Regions from separate parts of the Bacillus smithii genome, predicted to be linked through region 2. Evidence: a T-box and tRNA genes for the amino acid it is inferred to sense, from the RefSeq annotation. Region 2 holds a T-box; the other regions hold tRNA genes.

Region 1 (5,083 bases), 330 kb from region 2:
CTCCACATCTCTACGCATTTCACCGCTACACGTGGAATTCCGCTCTCCTCTTCTGCACTCAAGTCTCCCAGTTTCCAATGACCCTCCACGGTTGAGCCGTGGGCTTTCACATCAGACTTAAGAGACCGCCTGCGCGCGCTTTACGCCCAATAATTCCGGACAACGCTTGCCACCTACGTATTACCGCGGCTGCTGGCACGTAGTTAGCCGTGGCTTTCTGGTCAGGTACCGTCAAGGTACCGCCCTGTTCGAACGGTACTTGTTCTTCCCTGACAACAGAGCTTTACGATCCGAAGACCTTCTTCGCTCACGCGGCGTTGCTCCGTCAGACTTTCGTCCATTGCGGAAGATTCCCTACTGCTGCCTCCCGTAGGAGTCTGGGCCGTGTCTCAGTCCCAGTGTGGCCGATCACCCTCTCAGGTCGGCTACGCATCGTCGCCTTGGTGAGCCGTTACCTCACCAACTAGCTAATGCGCCGCGGGCCCATCTGCAAGCGGCAGCTTGCGCCGCCTTTCAACCTTCCTTCATGCGAAGGAAGATATTATCCGGTATTAGCCCCGGTTTCCCGGAGTTATCCCCGTCTTGCAGGCAGGTTGCCCACGTGTTACTCACCCGTCCGCCGCTAACTTTCAAAAAGCAAGCTTCTTGAAAGTCCGCTCGACTTGCATGTATTAGGCACGCCGCCAGCGTTCGTCCTGAGCCAGGATCAAACTCTCCAAAAAACATTGGTTTACGCTTCGTTTTGTTCAGTTTTCAAGGATCCATCTATTGTATTGGAGCGGGTGATGGGAATCGAACCCACGACAACAGCTTGGAAGGCTGTGGTTTTACCACTAAACTACACCCGCATCTCCAAATCGGGAAGACAGGATTCGAACCTGCGACCCCATGGTCCCAAACCATGTGCTCTACCAAGCTGAGCTACTTCCCGATGCGACATTTTTTAATTGTACATGGCGCGCCCAAGAGGAGTCGAACCCCTAACCTTCTGATCCGTAGTCAGACGCTCTATCCAATTGAGCTATGGGCGCATTTGCCGATGCGGTCGAGAGGACTCGAACCTCCACGGGGTCGCCCCCACTAGGCCCTCAACCTAGCGCGTCTGCCATTCCGCCACGACCGCATTTTAAAGAACGTTTCTTATTATACTATTTTTTTAGAATAAGTCAATAATTTTTTTGGTGCGGGTGAAGGGAGTCGAACCCCCACGCCCGAAGGCGCCAGATCCTAAGTCTGGTGCGTCTGCCAATTCCGCCACACCCGCAAAATGTGAGCCATGGAGGATTCGAACCTCCGACCCTCTGATTAAAAGTCAGATGCTCTACCGACTGAGCTAATGGCTCATTTAGAAGTTGGCTGGGCTAGCTGGATTCGAACCAGCGCATCACGGAGTCAAAGTCCGTTGCCTTACCGCTTGGCTATAGCCCAACAAACAATGGCGGTCCCGACGGGAATCGAACCCGCGATCTCCTGCGTGACAGGCAGGCGTGATAACCGCTACACTACGGGACCGTAGATAGCAACAGCCAGTCCAACTGTTGCCGATTATAGATGGAAGTGACCCGTACGGGATTCGAACCCGTGTTACCGCCGTGAAAGGGCGGTGTCTTAACCACTTGACCAACGGGCCACGGTGGCGGAGAAGGCGGGATTCGAACCCGCGCGCCACATATTTGTGACCTAACGGTTTAGCAAACCGTCCTCTTCAGCCACTTGAGTACTTCTCCTTCATAAAGTGGCTCCGCAGGTAGGATTCGAACCTACGACCGATCGGTTAACAGCCGATTGCTCTACCACTGAGCTACTGCGGAACAATTGAAATAACTTATTAGCTTGTCGACTCTTCATATTATAATGACCTATATTTAACAAGTCAAGCATAAAATGAAAAAATTTTTTATTACCATGTTCTTCAAATGGGCATTCTATTTAGGATCCCACCATCACTTTGCAACAAATTTTATGTTGGTTCCATTACACCCTGTCACTTACTGTCTCCATTCCCGCCTCAGGTTATTTCAAAATAACAAAAATGATATAAAAAACTTTTGAACAGTCAATGGAAAGTCGTCTTCTGTTTAATGCCTTACAAAATGACTTTCCATTAAAGAGAGTCGCCCTTTACATTTTCCGCAAACAAATTTCTTAGTATCCACCCTTCTCATACGCTTGAAAATTTGTTTGCACGATTGACATTGATAAATATATTGTTTTGTCGAGCGCTTTTTCTGAACAGTGGTCAAGGTGGAACAAAAACGAGGCGCTTTCACGCGATGCATTAATTCTTTAAAGTCCCTGTCACGATGTCGGTAGCCCTTCCCCTCTAAATGTAAATGGTAATGGCAAAGCTCGTGCTTTATAATTCCTATTAATTCTTCTAAGCCATACTCTTCATAATGCTTCTTATTCACCTCTATATTGTGAGAATTCAACAAATACCTTCCGCCGGTAGTTCTTAGCCTCGGGTTGAAAATCGCTTTATGAGTAAATGCTTTACCAAACCATTGTCGTGAAATTGTCTCTACTAGAGACTGCAATTCTTTGTTATCCAACCTCAACACCCCTCTGGAAACTTGACAAACCTATTCAGCATACTTATTAATATCCGGATTTTTCTTTTGATTTTAAGCTTGGCCCATTCTGTCACAACATCCGGCACCTTCGTTTGATCGCTTCATACAAACTGTATTTCGTGCCACTCGGTAAAAAAACGGGCTCATCCTTCGACCGCAAAAGAATCCTGTGCTTATAGCATCAAGAAAGCCGCAGCACCCGCCTTCAAAGCTAGAGTCCTGCGGCCCGTTTAGACGGTTGATTATCAACACTGGGAGGGTTTGATATGCCTAATTGGCTAAAAAATCAAATACGAATGGCGTTTTTGCAAAAAGACCGAAGCCAAATCAAGTTATTAAACCAATGCTGGTTTTTTTACACGGAAAGAGAATTGAAGCAAAACGTAAAACCACTCAAGTCTGTATAGACCGATGACATCCCGCACTGCGAAAATGCACTCTGGTGCATGTCTACTCATTAGGAGAAATCATTGTTAATGAAACTCTTCCTTTATTCAAGTCAACCTGATCGACCCAGACAGTGACCAAGTCGCCCACCGACACTACATCGAGAGGATGTTTCACAAACTCTTTTTTCATTTTGGAAATATGAACAAGTCCATCTTCTTTCACTCCGATGTCCACAAAAGCTCCAAAATCTACTACATTGCGAACTGTTCCCTCGAGCTCCATGCCTGGTTTGAGGTCTTCCATTTTCAAAATATCTTTCTTTAAAAGCGGTTTAGGCAGTTCATCACGAGGATCTCTTTCCGGTTGAATAAGAGCATCGACAATGTCTTTCAGAGTCAGTTCACCGATGCCTAACGATTCAGCTGCATCTTTAATGGAAAGCCGTTCCAACGCTTCCCGCAATTCAGACGTGCCAAGATCAGCTGTCGTAAATCCTAGTTTTTCAAGCAATTGGCGGACTTGCGGATAGCTTTCCGGATGAATAGGAGTCCGGTCCAATGGCTCTTCCCCATCTAAAATTCTTAAAAAGCCAATAGACTGTTCAAACGTTTTTGCTCCTAACCTCGGAATATCTTTTAGCTGCATCCGATTAGTAAACCGGCCATTTTCATTTCTATACTTCACAATATTGTTGGCAACGGATTTAGAAAGTCCAGAAACATATTGAAGCAAAGAGGCTGAAGCCGTGTTGACATTTACCCCCACTGAATTCACAACCGTCTCCACCACAAAATTAAGGGATTCCTGCAATTTTTTCTGTGAAACATCGTGCTGATATTGTCCTACGCCAATGGATTTCGGGTCGATTTTGACTAGTTCCGCCAAAGGATCTTGAAGCCTTCTGGCAATCGATACGGCGCTTCTTTCCTCCACTTGAAGATCGGGAAACTCCTCGCGTGCCAAATCAGAAGCAGAGTAAACACTCGCGCCGGCCTCGTTTACAATGAGGTAAAAAATATCTTTTTCCATATTTTTTAAAATGTCTGCCACAAATTGTTCTGTTTCCCGAGAAGCCGTTCCATTGCCAATGGCTACTACTTCAATTGGAAAACGTTCCAGGAAATCAATAAAAAGGCGTTTCGCTTCTTCTTTCTTTGCTTTCGGAGGATGGGGATAAATCACTCCGATATGAAGAACTTTTCCTGTTTCATCGACTACGGCCAGTTTGCATCCCGTACGATAAGCCGGATCCACTCCAAGAACGGTTTTCCCTCTTAAAGGTGGTTGCATTAACAACCTTTTCAGATTTTCTGAAAAAATATGGATCGCCCTGTCTTCCGCTTTTTCTGTCAATTGATTGCGAATTTCCCTCTCAATAGAAGGTTGTATGAGCCGTTTGTAGCTGTCTTCCAGCGCTTCTTGAACAAAACGGGCAGATATGCTTTCCTTATTTTGAATGACCTTTTTCTGTAAAAAGCGTAAAATGTTTTCCGCATCTGTTTGAATTGACACCCGCAAAATCTCTTCTTTTTCTCCGCGGTTCACGGCCAATACACGGTGGGAAGCTGCTTTAATGACCGGTTCTTCATATTCGTAGTACATTTCATAAACCTTTTTTTCATCTTTTTCCGCATCTTTCACCGTACACTTTAACGTTCCATTTCGAAATGTTTCTTTTCGAATCCAGTCTCTTATAGAAGCATCATCCGAGATCATTTCCGCGATAATGTCTTTGGCACCCTGGATGACTTCTTCTATCGAGAAAAGTTCTTTTTCGTCTGATAAATAGTTCGTTGCTTCTTCTTCAACAGACCCCGTCACCGGGAAACTTAGCAGCCAAAGAGCGAAAGGTTCCAGACCTTTTTCCTTGGCAATGGTCGCTTTTGTCCGTCTTTTTTGTTTATACGGGCGGTAATAGTCTTCTACCTCTTGCAGTTTATCAGCAGCTAAAATCTTTTGCTGCAATTCTTCCGTCAGCTTGCCTTGTCCTTCAATGCTGCGCAAAACTTCTTCTTTTCGTTTCTCCAAGTTCTGAAGGTAGTCCCATCTTTCCATAATCGAACGAATTTGAACTTCGTCGAGCGCTCCGGTTGCTTCTTTTCGGTAACGAGCGATAAACG
Region 2 (5,083 bases):
GCAGGTACGGCCAAGCGAGGAAATGTACGTCTTATTTCTGTTGTGATGAATGCAAAGGATCCAAGTGGAAAAGGTTCTTATAATGCCAGATTTACCGAAACGAAAAAACTGTTGGATTATGGGTTTAATGAGTTCTCTCGACAAAAAATTTATCCGGCTAAATTACAATTAAAAGGATACGAAACGATAAAGGTTGAAAAAGGAAAAGACAAAGAAGTGACCATTTATACAAACAAGCCTTTTTATGACCTCGTAAAAAAAGGTGAACCTAAAAAATATACCGCTTCTTTCACGCCGGATAGGTCAAAGATTGATAAAAACGGCGCTTTGAAAGCACCTGTTCAAAAAGGTGAAACAGTCGGCTATTTAACCTTCCATTCTGAAACCAACAATCCGTTGGGATACTTGTCAAAAGAGGAAGAAAAAAAGGCTAGCATCCCGGTTGTAACGGCAAAAGCGGTGGATAAAGCGAACTGGTTCATCCTTTCACTACGAAGTATTGGGGATCTTTTCGATGGAATGTTTTCCACAGTTAAAAGCTGGTTTTGATAGTTTTTGACCTCCTTGTATTGACAGGAGGTTTTTTTTGTTGTTTATTTAAATTCAAGGGAATCATATGATCCTCCAATCATATCGGAAAACCCGGATATTTCAAAATTTTTAACAAATAATTATATAGACGTCCTTGTCTGAAGGGGGAATTACAAGTGAGTACAGGTACAGATCGGGTTAAAAGAGGAATGGCCGAAATGCAAAAAGGCGGAGTCATTATGGACGTTGTCAATGCTGAACAGGCCAAAATTGCTGAAGCAGCAGGAGCAGTGGCTGTTATGGCATTGGAAAGAGTCCCTGCTGATATCCGAGCAGCCGGTGGAGTAGCAAGAATGGCAGATCCGCGCGTTGTGGAAGAAGTTATGAATGCTGTTAGCATTCCAGTCATGGCAAAAGCAAGAATTGGTCATATTGTGGAAGCTCGTGTGCTGGAAGCGATGGGTGTAGACTATATCGATGAAAGTGAAGTATTGACACCGGCAGATGAGGAATTTCATATTAATAAAAAAGAATTTACGGTTCCATTTGTATGCGGATGCCGTGATCTTGGAGAAGCTGCCCGTCGTATTGGGGAAGGAGCGTCTATGTTAAGGACAAAAGGAGAACCTGGTACCGGAAATATTGTGGAGGCAGTTCGCCATATGCGCAAAGTCAACGCGCAAGTTCGAAAAGTAGTTCATATGAGCGAAGACGAGCTCATGACGGAAGCTAAGAAATTAGGAGCTCCTTATGAAGTATTGCTTCAAATTAAAAAAGAAGGTCGTCTTCCAGTTGTCAACTTTGCGGCTGGTGGGGTTGCTACACCTGCTGATGCAGCGCTTATGATGGAATTGGGAGCGGACGGAGTATTTGTCGGTTCTGGTATCTTTAAATCTGAAAATCCGGAAAGATTTGCAAAAGCGATTGTAGAAGCAACGACTCACTACCAAGATTATGAATTAATTGCAGAATTATCGAAGAATTTAGGAATTCCGATGAAAGGAATGGAAATCTCCACGCTTTCTCCGGAAAACCGGATGCAAGAGCGCGGTTGGTAAGGGGTTAAACAACATGAAAATTGGAGTACTAGGACTTCAAGGTGCTGTTCGTGAACATATTCGATCTGTCGAAGCATGCGGCGAAGAAGCGTTTGAAATTAAAAAAGTCGATCAGTTGAAAGATTTGGACGGGCTGATTCTTCCTGGGGGAGAAAGCACTACAATGAGACGGCTGATCGACCGCTATGGATTTTTAGAACCTATTAAAGAATTGGCCAATAGCGGAAAACCGATTTTTGGAACATGTGCCGGCCTTATTTTACTGGCGAAAGAAATTGTCGGTTATCAACAACCGCACTTAGGACTCATGGATGTGACGGTGGAACGAAATTCATTTGGTAGACAGCGGGAAAGCTTCGAAGCTGAACTTGATATTAAAGACGTTGGCGAGTCTTTCCCGGCAGTATTTATTCGTGCTCCGCATATTGTGAAAGTCGGCCCTAATGTCGAAGTGCTCGCAAAACATGAAGATCGGATTGTAGCGGCACGGGAAGGCAATCTATTAGGATGTTCTTTCCACCCGGAATTAACGGATGATTATCGGTTTACGAAGTATTTTTTGAACATGGTAAAAGAAGCCAAACAAGCTCGCGTATAAACAACTTGCGAGAGAACGAAAATTATAGTAAATTGGTCTTGAAAATTAAAGAAGATCAAAGCAATGAAAGGAAATAGTAGCAGGACATCCCTGGCATAGAGAGTCGATGGTCGGTGGAAATCGAACCGGGATGCTTGTGAATCCATCCTGGAGTGGAATGCTGAAAAAATGAGTAGGCATTTCCGGTTCTCGCCGTTATCCAGATGAAGTGGAAAGTGTGCAACTTTCAATTAGGGTGGCAACGCGGGTTACTCTCGTCCCTTATACAGGGATGAGAGTTTTTTTGTGGATTCAGAGAAACCGGTGGAGCCTGGAAGCTTCAACGTCTAGTTGATTGTTCGAATTCATGGATATAAAAACGTTGGAAAGGAAGTGGCGATAATGTTAGACATCAAGTATTTACGCAATCATTTTGAAGAAGTAAAAGAACGTCTGCAGCACCGTGGAGAAGATTTATCTGATTTTGAAAAGTTTGAAACGCTAGATCAAAAGCGGAGAGAGCTTCTTACGAAAAGCGAACAATTGAAAAGCAAAAGAAATAATGTGTCCCAACAAATTGCTCAAATGAAGCGAGAAAAGCAAAATGCTGACCACTTGATTCAAGAGATGCGAGAAGTCGGGGACGAAATTAAAGAGTTGGACCATCAATTGAAAACTGTAGAAGAAGAACTTCAGCAGTTGTTGTTATCCATTCCGAATATTCCACATGAAAGCGTACCGGTTGGCGATTCTGAGGATGACAACGTGGAAATCCGCAGGTGGGGAGATATCAAAACCTTTGATTTTGAACCGAAACCGCATTGGGATCTTGCTGATCAATTAGGTATTTTAGATTTTGAAAGAGCGGCTAAAGTGACAGGAAGCCGGTTTGTGTTTTATAGAGGGTTAGGCGCCAGATTGGAACGAGCGTTAATCAGTTTTATGCTCGATCTTCATGTGGAAGAGCACGGATACGAAGAGATTCTCCCTCCTTATATGGTCAATCGCGCCAGTATGACAGGTACTGGACAATTGCCGAAATTTGAAGAAGATGCCTTTTTAATTGAAAAAGAGGATTATTTCCTCATTCCTACAGCTGAAGTGCCTGTCACCAATTACTTCCGGGATGAAATTTTGGATGGCGACCAGCTGCCCATTGCATTTGCTGCATACAGTGCATGCTTCCGGTCTGAAGCGGGTTCGGCGGGAAGAGATACGAGGGGATTAATCCGTCAGCACCAATTTAATAAAGTCGAACTTGTCCGCATCGTCAAACCTGAAGATTCTTATGCAGAATTGGAAAAATTGACAGGGCATGCAGAAAAAGTTTTGCAGCTTTTAGGACTTCCGTATCGAGTCATGAGCATGTGTACGGCGGATTTAGGATTTACAGCGGCTAAAAAATATGATATTGAAGTATGGCTTCCAAGCTACAATACGTTCCGCGAAATTTCTTCTTGCAGCAATTTTGAGGCCTTCCAAGCGAGAAGAGCGAATATCCGCTTCCGCAGAGAAAAAAATGCAAAGCCGGAACATGTCCATACGTTAAATGGATCTGGCTTGGCCATTGGACGTACCGTAGCAGCCATTTTAGAAAATTATCAGCAAGCGGACGGAAGTGTGATCATTCCAGAAGTACTCCGCCCTTATATGGGAGGGAAAGAAGCGATCCGCCCGGAAAAATAAAGGAAAGGGACCTGATTGAAAAGATGCTTTCAACGGGTCATCGGAACTATATAGGCAGAAGGAAAAAACTTCTGCCTTCTTCCTATCTTTTTTGGTTATTGACACTATTCATTCATTGTGATAAATTATTTTTTGTCCGTATGGAGGAGTACCCAAGTCTGGCTGAAGGGATCGGTCTTGAAAACCGACAGGCGGGTTACACCGCGCGGGGGTTCGAATCCCTCCTCCTCCGCCATCACTCACAAGCGCATAAATATTGGAGATATTGTACAAAATTCGTTACAACTATGTAGCGAATTTTTTTATGTCTTTTTGCCCTGCTCTTGAAACAGAATCTTTTATCCGTTTAGACTTTTATTGGAGGCACAGCTGATCTGTACCGAAGAATGCAGGCAGCCATACTTTCAATGACGCTTTTATTTTTTGACGGGATTGAAATTGTCAGCTAGAAGCAGCCAATTTTGAGGGAAAGAAAGACCTAGTTTCCAATAGCTCATGCCTTTTAAATTGAGTTCTTTCACTAAATCAAATTTTGCTTGAATGGAACGAGCGTCTTCAAACCATACTTTATGCCTTCGATTTTGTTCATCGATGTAGTCGATATACGGGGCTTGAGCTTGTTGGTCATATTGAATGGCGGCGTTGTATTTTACTGCCAAGAGAATAGCCTGCTGCGGGCTAATGGCTTTTGCCGTATCTCTTCCCGGCACAAACGGCAAAGTCCAATCATAACCGTACAAATTCTGCCCCATTAAAATTTTTTGCGAAGGAATTTCTGAAACAGCATATTGAAGAACTTGACGTACAGGTTCAATAGGTGATACGGCCATTGGAGGGCCGCCGCTGTATCCCCATTCATATGTCATAATGACGACAAAATCAACGATGGCTCCGTGGGCTTTATAGTCGTGTCCTTCGTACCATCTCCCTTTTTGGTCTGCACTTGTTTTTGGAGCAAGAGCAGTGGAAATGAACCAGCCTTGGCGAGAAAAGAGGTCTTTTGCTTTTCTTAAAAATTGATTATAGGCTTCCCGATCTTCGGGGCGAAGGTATTCAAAATCAAAGTGGATGTCTCGAAAGTGGTATCTGTTGGAAAGGGAGATAATATTTTGGAGAAAGCGGTTTTGAATTTGTTGATCGTTCAACAAAATCTGACCCAACTCGGCACTGAATTGGCCCTGTTCTTGATTCGTAATGACCATCACGAGGATATTGCGGTTTTGTGAAGCAA
Region 3 (5,083 bases), 760 kb from region 2:
TATTGGGTAAGCACCCCCACCGTATTAATTCCCGAGTTCGAGCAATTGCTCAAAGTAAAATCAATGATCCGATACTTTCCGCCGAACGGAACGGCCGGTTTTGCCAGTTGTTTGGTCAACGCGGACAGCCTGGTCCCCTGACCTCCCGCTAGCACTAGAGCAACACATTTTTCTTTTGCCATCGATTGATTCCTTCCTTTCAAGCGTTTCCGGTTTTAAATAAAGAACTGCAAAAGGTGGTATGATTAATTCTATGTACGCGGGTTTGCCATGATACATCCCTTTTTTCGCCGATAATGGCCTATGATTCACCCTTCCTGAGCCGCCAAACTCCTCACTATCGCTGTTCAAAATCTCTTTATAGGTTCCCAAAAAGGGCACTCCTACCTTATATTTCTCGTACACAAACTCTCTGAAATTGCAAATCACGATAAGTAGATTCCCATCTTTGTCTTTCCGTATAAATGAAAAGATGCTTTGGCTGTAATTATGAACATCAATCCATTCAAATCCTTCAGAGGAATGATCTAGTTGAAAAAGAGGAGTCTCTTTTTTATATAAGGAGAGCAGTGTTTTCGAGAAATGTTGGAATTTCGCATGAAGCTCATATTGACTCAAATGCCAATCTAACTGTTCCCGATCTTTCCATTCGGAAAATGGGGCCAGCTCAGTGCCCATAAACAACAGTTTTTTCCCAGGATGAGCCGCCATATACCCTATTAACAGGCGAAGCTGGGCAAACTTTTGCCAATAGTCTCCGGGCATTTTATCCAACAGTGATTTCTTGCCGTGCACAACTTCATCATGGGAGAAAGGCAAAATGAAATTTTCAGAAAAAGCGTAAATCAAAGAAAAACTAATAAGAGAATGATAATGAGAACGTTCCTCAAATCCTAATTCCATGTAGGTAAGAACATCATTCATCCATCCCATATTCCATTTGTAATTAAATCCAAGACCACCGCAATAAACAGGAGAAGTAACAAGAGGAAAGTCCGTAGAATCTTCTGCAATCATCAGCGTATTTTCATCATACTGAAAGACCGATTCATTCAGCTTTTTCAAAAATTCAACTCCAAAAGAATTCAACTGATTTTCATGGCGGTTTGGCCAATAGAGAAGGTTCGCAACGGCATCGATCCTAAAACCATCTATATGATAAATATCTAGCCAAAATAACGCATTGGAAATTAAAAAACTGTGAACTTCCTTTTTAGCTAAGTCGAAATTAGCTGTTCCCCATACATAATTTTCCCTATCCCATTCATGTTCGTATTCATATAAAAAACTCCCGTCAAATTTTGACAGACCATGAGCGTCCTTGCAAAAATGACCTGGGACCCAATCTAAAATAACCCCTAATCCGTGTTGATGGCAGCAATCTACAAAATACATAAAATCATGCGGGGTTCCGTATCGGCTTGTCACGGCGTAGTAGCCCGTTGTTTGATATCCCCAAGATAGATCAAATGGATGCTCGGTTATCGGCATTATTTCAATATGAGTAAATCCTTGTTCTTTTACATACGGAATTAAAGTTTCCGCTAATTCCTTGTAAGAATAAAAATCACCGTTTTCTTTCTTTCGCCACGTTCCAAGGTGAACCTCATATATGAACATGGGCTCGTCATATAATCTCTTTTTTTCTTTTTCCAACAGCCATGATTCATCATGCCACTTATAGTCGTTCAACGAATAAATAATCCCTGCGGTTCTCGGACGCTTTTCCGTATAAAAAGCATATGGATCGGTTTTCAAAAAACGTTCTCCGTCCCGGGTCGTTATTTCATATTTATATAGCTCTCCTTCCAAATTTCCGTTCACTGACAGGAACCATATACCATCCGGACCGGTACGCTCCAAACGGTATCCCTCACCATTCCATCCATTAAAAGTACCCATCAGCCTTACTTCCACTGCATTTGGGGCCCAAATACAAAATTCTGTCGTTTCCTTACCATGGCGTTTTCGGATGTGTGCACCAAAAAGACCGTAACAATGAAAATGTTTTCCTTCATGAAATAAATAATGATCCATATCCGTAGGGGCAGATGCAGACATAAAAGTATCCCCTCCTCCAATTAGTGTCATGATTAAATTCTGCTGTTAGAGAGAGAACTCCTTTTATAACTTTTCACTGTTTTCTGACAAAATCCAAACCATTTCACCACGGGAAAATGTTGTCTAGCATGTAAGGGCTTCTAATGATACAGGCGTCAAAGAGGGAAAGACTTCATTTTAACAGTACATCTTATAGTCTTTATATCTTCCATATGGGAGCATTTATGTGCTTAACAGATATATGGAGGTTCAAACTCATATGAACATAAAAAAACCGCAGTGGCTTTAACACTGCGGCTAAAAACGAATAGGAGATAAGACAAAAAAATCGGCAACATGCTGCCGATTTTTCAGAGTGACCCGTACGGGATTCGAACCCGTGTTACCGCCGTGAAAGGGCGGTGTCTTAACCACTTGACCAACGGGCCATATTCATATAAATGGTGGAGAAGGCGGGATTCGAACCCGCGCGCCGCATATTTGCGACCTAACGGTTTAGCAAACCGTCCTCTTCAGCCACTTGAGTACTTCTCCTTATACAAAAATGACTCCGCAGGTAGGATTCGAACCTACGACCGATCGGTTAACAGCCGATTGCTCTACCACTGAGCTACTGCGGAACAAAATGGGCCTGAATGGACTTGAACCATCGACCTCACGCTTATCAGGCGTGCGCTCTAACCAGCTGAGCTACAGGCCCATGCTGAACGAATTGGAGCGGGTGATGGGAATCGAACCCACGACATCAGCTTGGAAGGCTGAGGTTTTACCACTAAACTACACCCGCGAACACTGCAATGGGGCGACTAGTGGGAATCGAACCCACGAATGTCGGAGCCACAATCCGATGCGTTAACCACTTCGCCATAGCCGCCATAAACATTACATGAGAATCAATGGGCAAAAATGGTGGCTCGGGACGGAATCGAACCGCCGACACAAGGATTTTCAGTCCTTTGCTCTACCGACTGAGCTACCGAGCCAAAATATTTAAATTCTAAGAAGGAAAAGCAATTGCGGGGGCAGGATTTGAACCTGCGACCTTCGGGTTATGAGCCCGACGAGCTACCGAACTGCTCCACCCCGCGACGATAATCATCATTCAGAATGGCGGAGGAGGAGGGATTCGAACCCCCGCGCGGTGTAACCCGCCTGTCGGTTTTCAAGACCGATCCCTTCAGCCAGACTTGGGTACTCCTCCACGAATGAATGGTGGACCTTGTAGGACTCGAACCTACGACCGGACGGTTATGAGCCGTCTGCTCTAACCAGCTGAGCTAAAGGTCCTTTAAATGGCGGTGGAGGGGATCGAACCCCCGACCTCACGGGTATGAACCGTACGCTCTAGCCAGCTGAGCTACACCGCCATATGTCATATAAACTTGTAATTGGTGGAGCCTAGCGGGATCGAACCGCTGACCTCCTGCGTGCAAAGCAGGCGCTCTCCCAGCTGAGCTAAGGCCCCATTACTTTTATTTCAATCGGGAAGACAGGATTCGAACCTGCGACCCCATGGTCCCAAACCATGTGCTCTACCAAGCTGAGCTACTTCCCGTATGGCGCGCCCAAGAGGAGTCGAACCCCTAACCTTCTGATCCGTAGTCAGACGCTCTATCCAATTGAGCTATGGGCGCAAATGAATGCCGAGGGCCGGACTCGAACCGGCACGGTGGTCACCCACCGCAGGATTTTAAGTCCTGTGCGTCTGCCAATTCCGCCACCCCGGCATGATAATGGAGCGGAAGACGGGACTCGAACCCGCGACCCCCACCTTGGCAAGGTGGTGTTCTACCACTGAACTACTTCCGCATTTACATGTGCGGGTGAAGGGACTCGAACCCCCACGCCTTGCGGCGCCAGACCCTGATTCTGGTGCGTCTGCCAATTCCGCCACACCCGCATAAAGTGAGCCATGGAGGATTCGAACCTCCGACCCTCTGATTAAAAGTCAGATGCTCTACCGACTGAGCTAATGGCTCATAACAAATTTGAATGGTCAATTGCTGTATTTAGGAATCTGGATCATCTGATTGGGTGGTAAACCCGACACGTTTCTCAAATATTATTATTTTCCGATTGATCTAGCGATCCAAATCAAAATGGTGCCGGCTGTAGGACTTGAACCCACAACCTACTGATTACAAGTCAGTTGCTCTACCAATTGAGCTAAGCCGGCTCGTTATGTATGGTGGAGGTTGACGGGATCGAACCGCCGACCCCTTGCTTGTAAGGCAAGTGCTCTCCCAGCTGAGCTAAACCTCCATCATCGCCTGGCAGCGTCCTACTCTCGCAAGGGGAATCCCCTCACTACCATCGGCGCTGAAGAGCTTAACTTCCGTGTTCGGGATGGGAACGGGTGTGACCTCTTCGCCATCGCCACCAGACGGTATGTAGTTGTCGGAACGATTGTTCCTTCAAAACTAGATAGAAGAAGCAGTTTCACCGATTTCGCGCTTTCTTTTGGTTAAGTCCTCGATCGATTAGTATCCGTCAGCTCCACGTGTCACCACGCTTCCACCTCGGACCTATCTACCTGATCATCTTTCAGGGATCTTACTTTCCGAAGAAATGGGAAATCTCATCTTGAGGGGGGCTTCATGCTTAGATGCTTTCAGCACTTATCCCTTCCGCACATAGCTACCCAGCGATGCCTCTGGCGAGACAACTGGTACACCAGCGGTGCGTCCATCCCGGTCCTCTCGTACTAAGGACAGCTCCTCTCAAATTTCCTGCGCCCGCGACGGATAGGGACCGAACTGTCTCACGACGTTCTGAACCCAGCTCGCGTACCGCTTTAATGGGCGAACAGCCCAACCCTTGGGACCGACTACAGCCCCAGGATGCGATGAGCCGACATCGAGGTGCCAAACCTCCCCGTCGATGTGGACTCTTGGGGGAGATAAGCCTGTTATCCCCGGGGTAGCTTTTATCCGTTGAGCGATGGCCCTTCCATACGGAACCACCGGATCACTAAGCCCGACTTTCGTCCCTGCTCGACTTGTAGGTCTCGCAGTCAAGCTCC
Region 4 (5,083 bases), 720 kb from region 2:
TGCGCCGAAAATGTACCGGGGCTAAACGTATCACCGAAGCTGCGGGTGGACACCTTCGGGTGTCCGCGGTAGGAGAGCGTTCTAAGGGCAGAGAAGCCAGACCGGAAGGACTGGTGGAGCGCTTAGAAGTGAGAATGCCGGTATGAGTAGCGAAAGAAGGGTGAGAATCCCTTCCACCGAATGCCTAAGGTTTCCTGAGGAAGGCTCGTCCTCTCAGGGTTAGTCGGGACCTAAGCCGAGGCCGACAGGCGTAGGCGATGGACAACAGGTTGATATTCCTGTACCACCTCTTTTCCGTTTGAGCGATGGGGGGACGCAGGAGGATAGGGTAAGCGCACTGCTGGATGTGCGTCCAAGCAGTAAGAGGGGCAGCGAGGCAAATCCCGTTGCCACTAACCTCAAGCTGTGACGGCGAGGGAAATATAGTACCGAAGTTCCTGATTCCACACTGCCAAGAAAAGCCTCTAGCGAGGAAAAAGGTGCCCGTACCGCAAACCGACACAGGTAGGCGAGGAGAGAATCCTAAGGTGTGCGAGAGAACTCTCGTTAAGGAACTCGGCAAAATGACCCCGTAACTTCGGGAGAAGGGGTGCTTTTTGGGGTGCATAGCCCCGAGAAGCCGCAGTGAATAGGCCCAGGCGACTGTTTAGCAAAAACACAGGTCTCTGCGAAGCCGTAAGGCGAAGTATAGGGGCTGACGCCTGCCCGGTGCTGGAAGGTTAAGGGGAGCGCTTAAAGCTTTGCTTGAAGGTGCGAACCGAAGCCCCAGTAAACGGCGGCCGTAACTATAACGGTCCTAAGGTAGCGAAATTCCTTGTCAGGTAAGTTCTGACCCGCACGAAAGGCGTAACGATCTGGGCACTGTCTCAACGAGAGACTCGGTGAAATTATAGTACCTGTGAAGATGCAGGTTACCCGCGACAGGACGGAAAGACCCCGTGGAGCTTTACTGCAGCCTGATATTGAATTTTGGTACAGCTTGTACAGGATAGGTAGGAGCCTTGGAAACCGGAGCGCCAGCTTCGGTGGAGGCGCCGGTGGGATACTACCCTGGCTGTACTGAAATTCTAACCCGCACCCCTGATCGGGGTGGGAGACAGTGTCAGGTGGGCAGTTTGACTGGGGCGGTCGCCTCCTAAAAGGTAACGGAGGCGCCCAAAGGTTCCCTCAGAATGGTTGGAAATCATTCGCAGAGTGCAAAGGCAGAAGGGAGCTTGACTGCGAGACCTACAAGTCGAGCAGGGACGAAAGTCGGGCTTAGTGATCCGGTGGTTCCGTATGGAAGGGCCATCGCTCAACGGATAAAAGCTACCCCGGGGATAACAGGCTTATCTCCCCCAAGAGTCCACATCGACGGGGAGGTTTGGCACCTCGATGTCGGCTCATCGCATCCTGGGGCTGTAGTCGGTCCCAAGGGTTGGGCTGTTCGCCCATTAAAGCGGTACGCGAGCTGGGTTCAGAACGTCGTGAGACAGTTCGGTCCCTATCCGTCGCGGGCGCAGGAAATTTGAGAGGAGCTGTCCTTAGTACGAGAGGACCGGGATGGACGCACCGCTGGTGTACCAGTTGTCTCGCCAGAGGCATCGCTGGGTAGCTATGTGCGGAAGGGATAAGTGCTGAAAGCATCTAAGCATGAAGCCCCCCTCAAGATGAGATTTCCCATTTCTTCGGAAAGTAAGATCCCTGAAAGATGATCAGGTAGATAGGTCCGAGGTGGAAGCGTGGTGACACGTGGAGCTGACGGATACTAATCGATCGAGGACTTAACCAAAAGAAAGCGCGAAATCGGTGAAACTGCTTCTTCTATCTAGTTTTGAAGGAAGATATCTTGATAACGCTTTATAAAAAGACCTATAAATTCTTTAAAATTCCTATTGAAATTTAAAGAACAATCGTTCCGACAATACATGGTGACCGTCTGGTGGCGATGGCGAAGAGGTCACACCCGTTCCCATCCCGAACACGGAAGTTAAGCTCTTCAGCGCCGATGGTAGTGAGGGGATTCCCCTTGCGAGAGTAGGACGCTGCCAGGCGATATTATTCCGCAGTAGCTCAGTGGTAGAGCAATCGGCTGTTAACCGATCGGTCGTAGGTTCGAATCCTACCTGCGGAGCCATATGGAGAGCTGTCCGAGTGGTCGAAGGAGCACGATTGGAAATCGTGTAGACGGTTAACGCTGTCTCAAGGGTTCGAATCCCTTGCTCTCCGCCATTATAAGTTGGCCCGTTGGTCAAGTGGTTAAGACACCGCCCTTTCACGGCGGTAACACGGGTTCGAATCCCGTACGGGTCATCCTCAATGGAGGTTTAGCTCAGCTGGGAGAGCACTTGCCTTACAAGCAAGGGGTCGGCGGTTCGATCCCGTCAACCTCCACCATCTATATCGTCGCGGGGTGGAGCAGTCTGGTAGCTCGTCGGGCTCATAACCCGAAGGTCGCAGGTTCAAATCCTGCCCCCGCAATTGAATGACATAGTATTTCTTTCATACATAATCAACGTGTCAGCATATCTTAAAACAATGGTCCCGTAGTGTAGCGGTTATCACGCCTGCCTGTCACGCAGGAGATCGCGGGTTCGATTCCCGTCGGGACCGCCATGAAATCATCGGCTCGGTAGCTCAGTCGGTAGAGCAAAGGACTGAAAATCCTTGTGTCGGCGGTTCGATTCCGTCCCGAGCCACCATGTTGCCGGCTTAGCTCAATTGGTAGAGCAACTGACTTGTAATCAGTAGGTTGTGGGTTCAAGTCCTACAGCCGGCATCAGTGGAGGGGTAGCGAAGTGGCTAAACGCGGCGGACTGTAAATCCGCTCCCTCAGGGTTCGGCGGTTCGAATCCGTCCCCCTCCACCATTCATAGGGGCATAGTTTAACGGTAGAACAGAGGTCTCCAAAACCTCCGGTGTGGGTTCGATTCCTACTGCCCCTGCCATATTATAATGGCGGCTATGGCGAAGTGGTTAACGCATCGGATTGTGGCTCCGACATTCGTGGGTTCGATTCCCACTAGTCGCCCCATATTAAAAGGAATCATTGGGCTATAGCCAAGCGGTAAGGCAACGGACTTTGACTCCGTCATGCGCTGGTTCGAATCCAGCTAGCCCAGTACGCGGAAGTAGTTCAGTGGTAGAACACCACCTTGCCAAGGTGGGGGTCGCGGGTTCGAGTCCCGTCTTCCGCTCCAATGAAGGCGGCATAGCCAAGTGGTAAGGCAGAGGTCTGCAAAACCTTTATCACCGGTTCGAATCCGGTTGCCGCCTCCATATAATAAGCCGATGTGGCGGAATTGGCAGACGCGCACGACTCAAAATCGTGTTCCCTTGTGGAGTGTGGGTTCGACTCCCACCATCGGCATCGAATATAGAGATAAGGGGTTCCACATAGTGGAACCCCTTGTTTTTATATTTGGCTCTATGTCAATTGTTGGAATACACTTATCGAAGTGCCCCCTTTTTTGTAGTTGACTAGATGAGTGAACATAAAGCTTTATTTCTTAGTCTCTTAAAATTCCGGTTCTATACTAAATGTTGGGGTTGAATCTTTTCAGCCACGAAATGAAATTCCCTAATTTGAACGTTCATTCGATGACAGGTTGGATAAAGGCCTGTTTTTTCTATTATAGAAGGCGGTAAAAATCGCTTTTGTAATCGCATGAAGGTTTATTTCTCCTAAAATATAGATTTTAAGCTCAATTGATAAGGATTTTAAGCTTTTTGGTGAAACGGATATCAGCAAAACATCGGTTCTCGTAATCAAAAAAAAGAGCAAAGAGTCAAAGGCGTATGTATTAAAGGGGGAGGTACTTTTATAGGTTGGAATAAAGCACGAATCTCTTACGGTTCAATTAACTGAATTTACTTTATTTATGGAATTTTTTAAAATATACTTTACTAATCGGAATAATATGATTAAAATAAAAAAACAAAATACCGTAGAATTGACGTTCAATAACTCCTGATGCATCTATGTTCGGGAGCTTTTTATTTTTTATTAAAAAAGGGGTGGAGAAGATGAACATTGATCATATTGAAGCTTTTATGTATGTCGTCCATTTTAACAGCATTCATAAAGCAGCGAACGCTTTGTTTTTATCACAGCCAACGGTTACGGCGCGGATCAAAGCATTGGAACGAGAATTGGATACAGAACTGTTTGAACGGGAGGGTAGAGGCATCAAGCTGACGGAAAAGGGGGAAATGTTTATTCCGTATGCTGAGCAGATTATCCGCACTTTTCAGCAAGGAAAAAAACTATTGAAAAAAAGAGCGGATCAGGAAGAGGTAGTCATTGGGGCCAATATCATTACATCTCAATATTTTATCCCCATTGCACTGCCGCTTTGGAAAAAAGCACATCCGGAACTCCGGTTTAAATTTATTTCAGCGTCTAACGAGGTGCTAGTAGATAAGCTGCTCCAAAAGCAGATTGATGTGGCGTTCATGAAAGAAGTGTCGCATCAAGCATTGCAGCATCAACCGCTTCTTGACAATTCAATACGGCTTGTCGTAAAGCCGGGACATCCTTTTCAGTTTCAGTCAAAGTTATCCGCACAGCAATTGGCTCTTGAACCAATGGTCTTTTTTGAATGCGGAGCGTTCGACTGGAATCGTGTACACAAAATTTTTGAAGTGGCGAACGTGGAACCGCGAATTGAATTTCACGTGGATCATCTTGAAGTGGCAAAATCACTCATTCAAAGCGGCAACGGGTTCGGATTTCTGCCATATTTATGCGTTAAACATGAACTGGAAACAGGCCAGCTGGTGGAAGTCAATGTCGATCATTTGATGATGCTGAAACAGCATATTCATGGAACATATTATGGACCGGAGCCTCCTTTTTTATGGAATGACATTCTTTTGTCGATTGAACAATTTGAAAAGAATGCTGTTTCATCATTCTCTCGAACAAATTGATAAATTTTATTAATGAATCGCTTAAATCTTTCTATCGCTTGAAGTATTGCTTTTTCGCTATTTCCGGTGATAGGATAAATACCAACAAATAAAACAAATTAATCACACCTGTAAACTAAGAATAAAAACAGGAGGAAATTGGATATGAGTTATCAGCTTGGATTGTTAGATC

Evidence for each region. The T-box of region 2 lies ahead of serS (serine--tRNA ligase). A T-box ahead of a tRNA ligase gene usually reads a tRNA of that ligase, here a tRNA-Ser.
Region 1: it has a tRNA-Ser gene. The T-box ahead of serS (serine--tRNA ligase) is inferred to sense a tRNA for this amino acid. The anticodon was not compared.
Region 3: it has a tRNA-Ser gene. The T-box ahead of serS (serine--tRNA ligase) is inferred to sense a tRNA for this amino acid. The anticodon was not compared.
Region 4: it has a tRNA-Ser gene. The T-box ahead of serS (serine--tRNA ligase) is inferred to sense a tRNA for this amino acid. The anticodon was not compared.

Annotation. Positions count from the first base shown of each region.
Region 1 covers NZ_CP012024.1:3,061,468-3,066,550, forward strand. The annotation lists rRNA gene BSM4216_RS14325 (16S ribosomal RNA) at 1-722, opposite strand, end outside; tRNA gene BSM4216_RS14330 (tRNA-Gly) at 775-848, opposite strand; tRNA gene BSM4216_RS14335 (tRNA-Pro) at 858-931, opposite strand; tRNA gene BSM4216_RS14340 (tRNA-Arg) at 955-1,031, opposite strand; tRNA gene BSM4216_RS14345 (tRNA-Leu) at 1,041-1,123, opposite strand; tRNA gene BSM4216_RS14350 (tRNA-Leu) at 1,180-1,264, opposite strand; tRNA gene BSM4216_RS14355 (tRNA-Lys) at 1,271-1,343, opposite strand; tRNA gene BSM4216_RS14360 (tRNA-Gln) at 1,354-1,428, opposite strand; tRNA gene BSM4216_RS14365 (tRNA-Asp) at 1,437-1,512, opposite strand; tRNA gene BSM4216_RS14370 (tRNA-Glu) at 1,559-1,630, opposite strand; tRNA gene BSM4216_RS14375 (tRNA-Ser) at 1,635-1,727, opposite strand; tRNA gene BSM4216_RS14380 (tRNA-Asn) at 1,737-1,811, opposite strand; gene BSM4216_RS14385 (SprT family protein) at 2,079-2,552, opposite strand; gene cmpA (cortex morphogenetic protein CmpA) at 2,840-2,980, shown strand; gene BSM4216_RS14390 (Tex family protein) at 3,024-5,083, opposite strand, start outside.
Region 2 covers NZ_CP012024.1:20,234-25,316, forward strand. The annotation lists gene BSM4216_RS00070 (D-alanyl-D-alanine carboxypeptidase family protein) at 1-549, shown strand, start outside; gene pdxS (pyridoxal 5'-phosphate synthase lyase subunit PdxS) at 708-1,589, shown strand; gene pdxT (pyridoxal 5'-phosphate synthase glutaminase subunit PdxT) at 1,603-2,187, shown strand; T-box leader at 2,242-2,452, shown strand; gene serS (serine--tRNA ligase) at 2,569-3,852, shown strand; tRNA gene BSM4216_RS00090 (tRNA-Ser) at 3,995-4,087, shown strand; gene BSM4216_RS00095 (glycoside hydrolase family 18 protein) at 4,269-5,083, opposite strand, start outside.
Region 3 covers NZ_CP012024.1:2,633,937-2,639,019, forward strand. The annotation lists gene BSM4216_RS12305 (glucose-1-phosphate adenylyltransferase) at 1-119, opposite strand, end outside; gene glgB (1,4-alpha-glucan branching enzyme) at 61-2,061, opposite strand; tRNA gene BSM4216_RS12315 (tRNA-Glu) at 2,418-2,489, opposite strand; tRNA gene BSM4216_RS12320 (tRNA-Ser) at 2,503-2,595, opposite strand; tRNA gene BSM4216_RS12325 (tRNA-Asn) at 2,610-2,681, opposite strand; tRNA gene BSM4216_RS12330 (tRNA-Ile) at 2,688-2,761, opposite strand; tRNA gene BSM4216_RS12335 (tRNA-Gly) at 2,775-2,848, opposite strand; tRNA gene BSM4216_RS12340 (tRNA-His) at 2,860-2,935, opposite strand; tRNA gene BSM4216_RS12345 (tRNA-Phe) at 2,969-3,044, opposite strand; tRNA gene BSM4216_RS12350 (tRNA-Met) at 3,076-3,149, opposite strand; tRNA gene BSM4216_RS12355 (tRNA-Ser) at 3,170-3,262, opposite strand; tRNA gene BSM4216_RS12360 (tRNA-Ile) at 3,272-3,348, opposite strand; tRNA gene BSM4216_RS12365 (tRNA-Met) at 3,355-3,428, opposite strand; tRNA gene BSM4216_RS12370 (tRNA-Ala) at 3,451-3,526, opposite strand; tRNA gene BSM4216_RS12375 (tRNA-Pro) at 3,543-3,616, opposite strand; tRNA gene BSM4216_RS12380 (tRNA-Arg) at 3,619-3,695, opposite strand; tRNA gene BSM4216_RS12385 (tRNA-Leu) at 3,703-3,788, opposite strand; tRNA gene BSM4216_RS12390 (tRNA-Gly) at 3,796-3,870, opposite strand; tRNA gene BSM4216_RS12395 (tRNA-Leu) at 3,880-3,961, opposite strand; tRNA gene BSM4216_RS12400 (tRNA-Lys) at 3,968-4,040, opposite strand; tRNA gene BSM4216_RS12405 (tRNA-Thr) at 4,162-4,237, opposite strand; tRNA gene BSM4216_RS12410 (tRNA-Val) at 4,248-4,323, opposite strand; rRNA gene rrf (5S ribosomal RNA) at 4,330-4,445, opposite strand; rRNA gene BSM4216_RS12420 (23S ribosomal RNA) at 4,522-5,083, opposite strand, start outside.
Region 4 covers NZ_CP012024.1:741,870-746,952, forward strand. The annotation lists rRNA gene BSM4216_RS03445 (23S ribosomal RNA) at 1-1,771, shown strand, start outside; rRNA gene rrf (5S ribosomal RNA) at 1,918-2,033, shown strand; tRNA gene BSM4216_RS03455 (tRNA-Asn) at 2,042-2,116, shown strand; tRNA gene BSM4216_RS03460 (tRNA-Ser) at 2,120-2,211, shown strand; tRNA gene BSM4216_RS03465 (tRNA-Glu) at 2,221-2,292, shown strand; tRNA gene BSM4216_RS03470 (tRNA-Val) at 2,301-2,376, shown strand; tRNA gene BSM4216_RS03475 (tRNA-Met) at 2,387-2,460, shown strand; tRNA gene BSM4216_RS03480 (tRNA-Asp) at 2,520-2,595, shown strand; tRNA gene BSM4216_RS03485 (tRNA-Phe) at 2,606-2,681, shown strand; tRNA gene BSM4216_RS03490 (tRNA-Thr) at 2,686-2,758, shown strand; tRNA gene BSM4216_RS03495 (tRNA-Tyr) at 2,764-2,848, shown strand; tRNA gene BSM4216_RS03500 (tRNA-Trp) at 2,854-2,927, shown strand; tRNA gene BSM4216_RS03505 (tRNA-His) at 2,938-3,013, shown strand; tRNA gene BSM4216_RS03510 (tRNA-Gln) at 3,030-3,101, shown strand; tRNA gene BSM4216_RS03515 (tRNA-Gly) at 3,105-3,179, shown strand; tRNA gene BSM4216_RS03520 (tRNA-Cys) at 3,185-3,258, shown strand; tRNA gene BSM4216_RS03525 (tRNA-Leu) at 3,267-3,349, shown strand; gene BSM4216_RS03530 (LysR family transcriptional regulator) at 4,006-4,911, shown strand; gene BSM4216_RS03535 (LLM class flavin-dependent oxidoreductase) at 5,056-5,083, shown strand, end outside.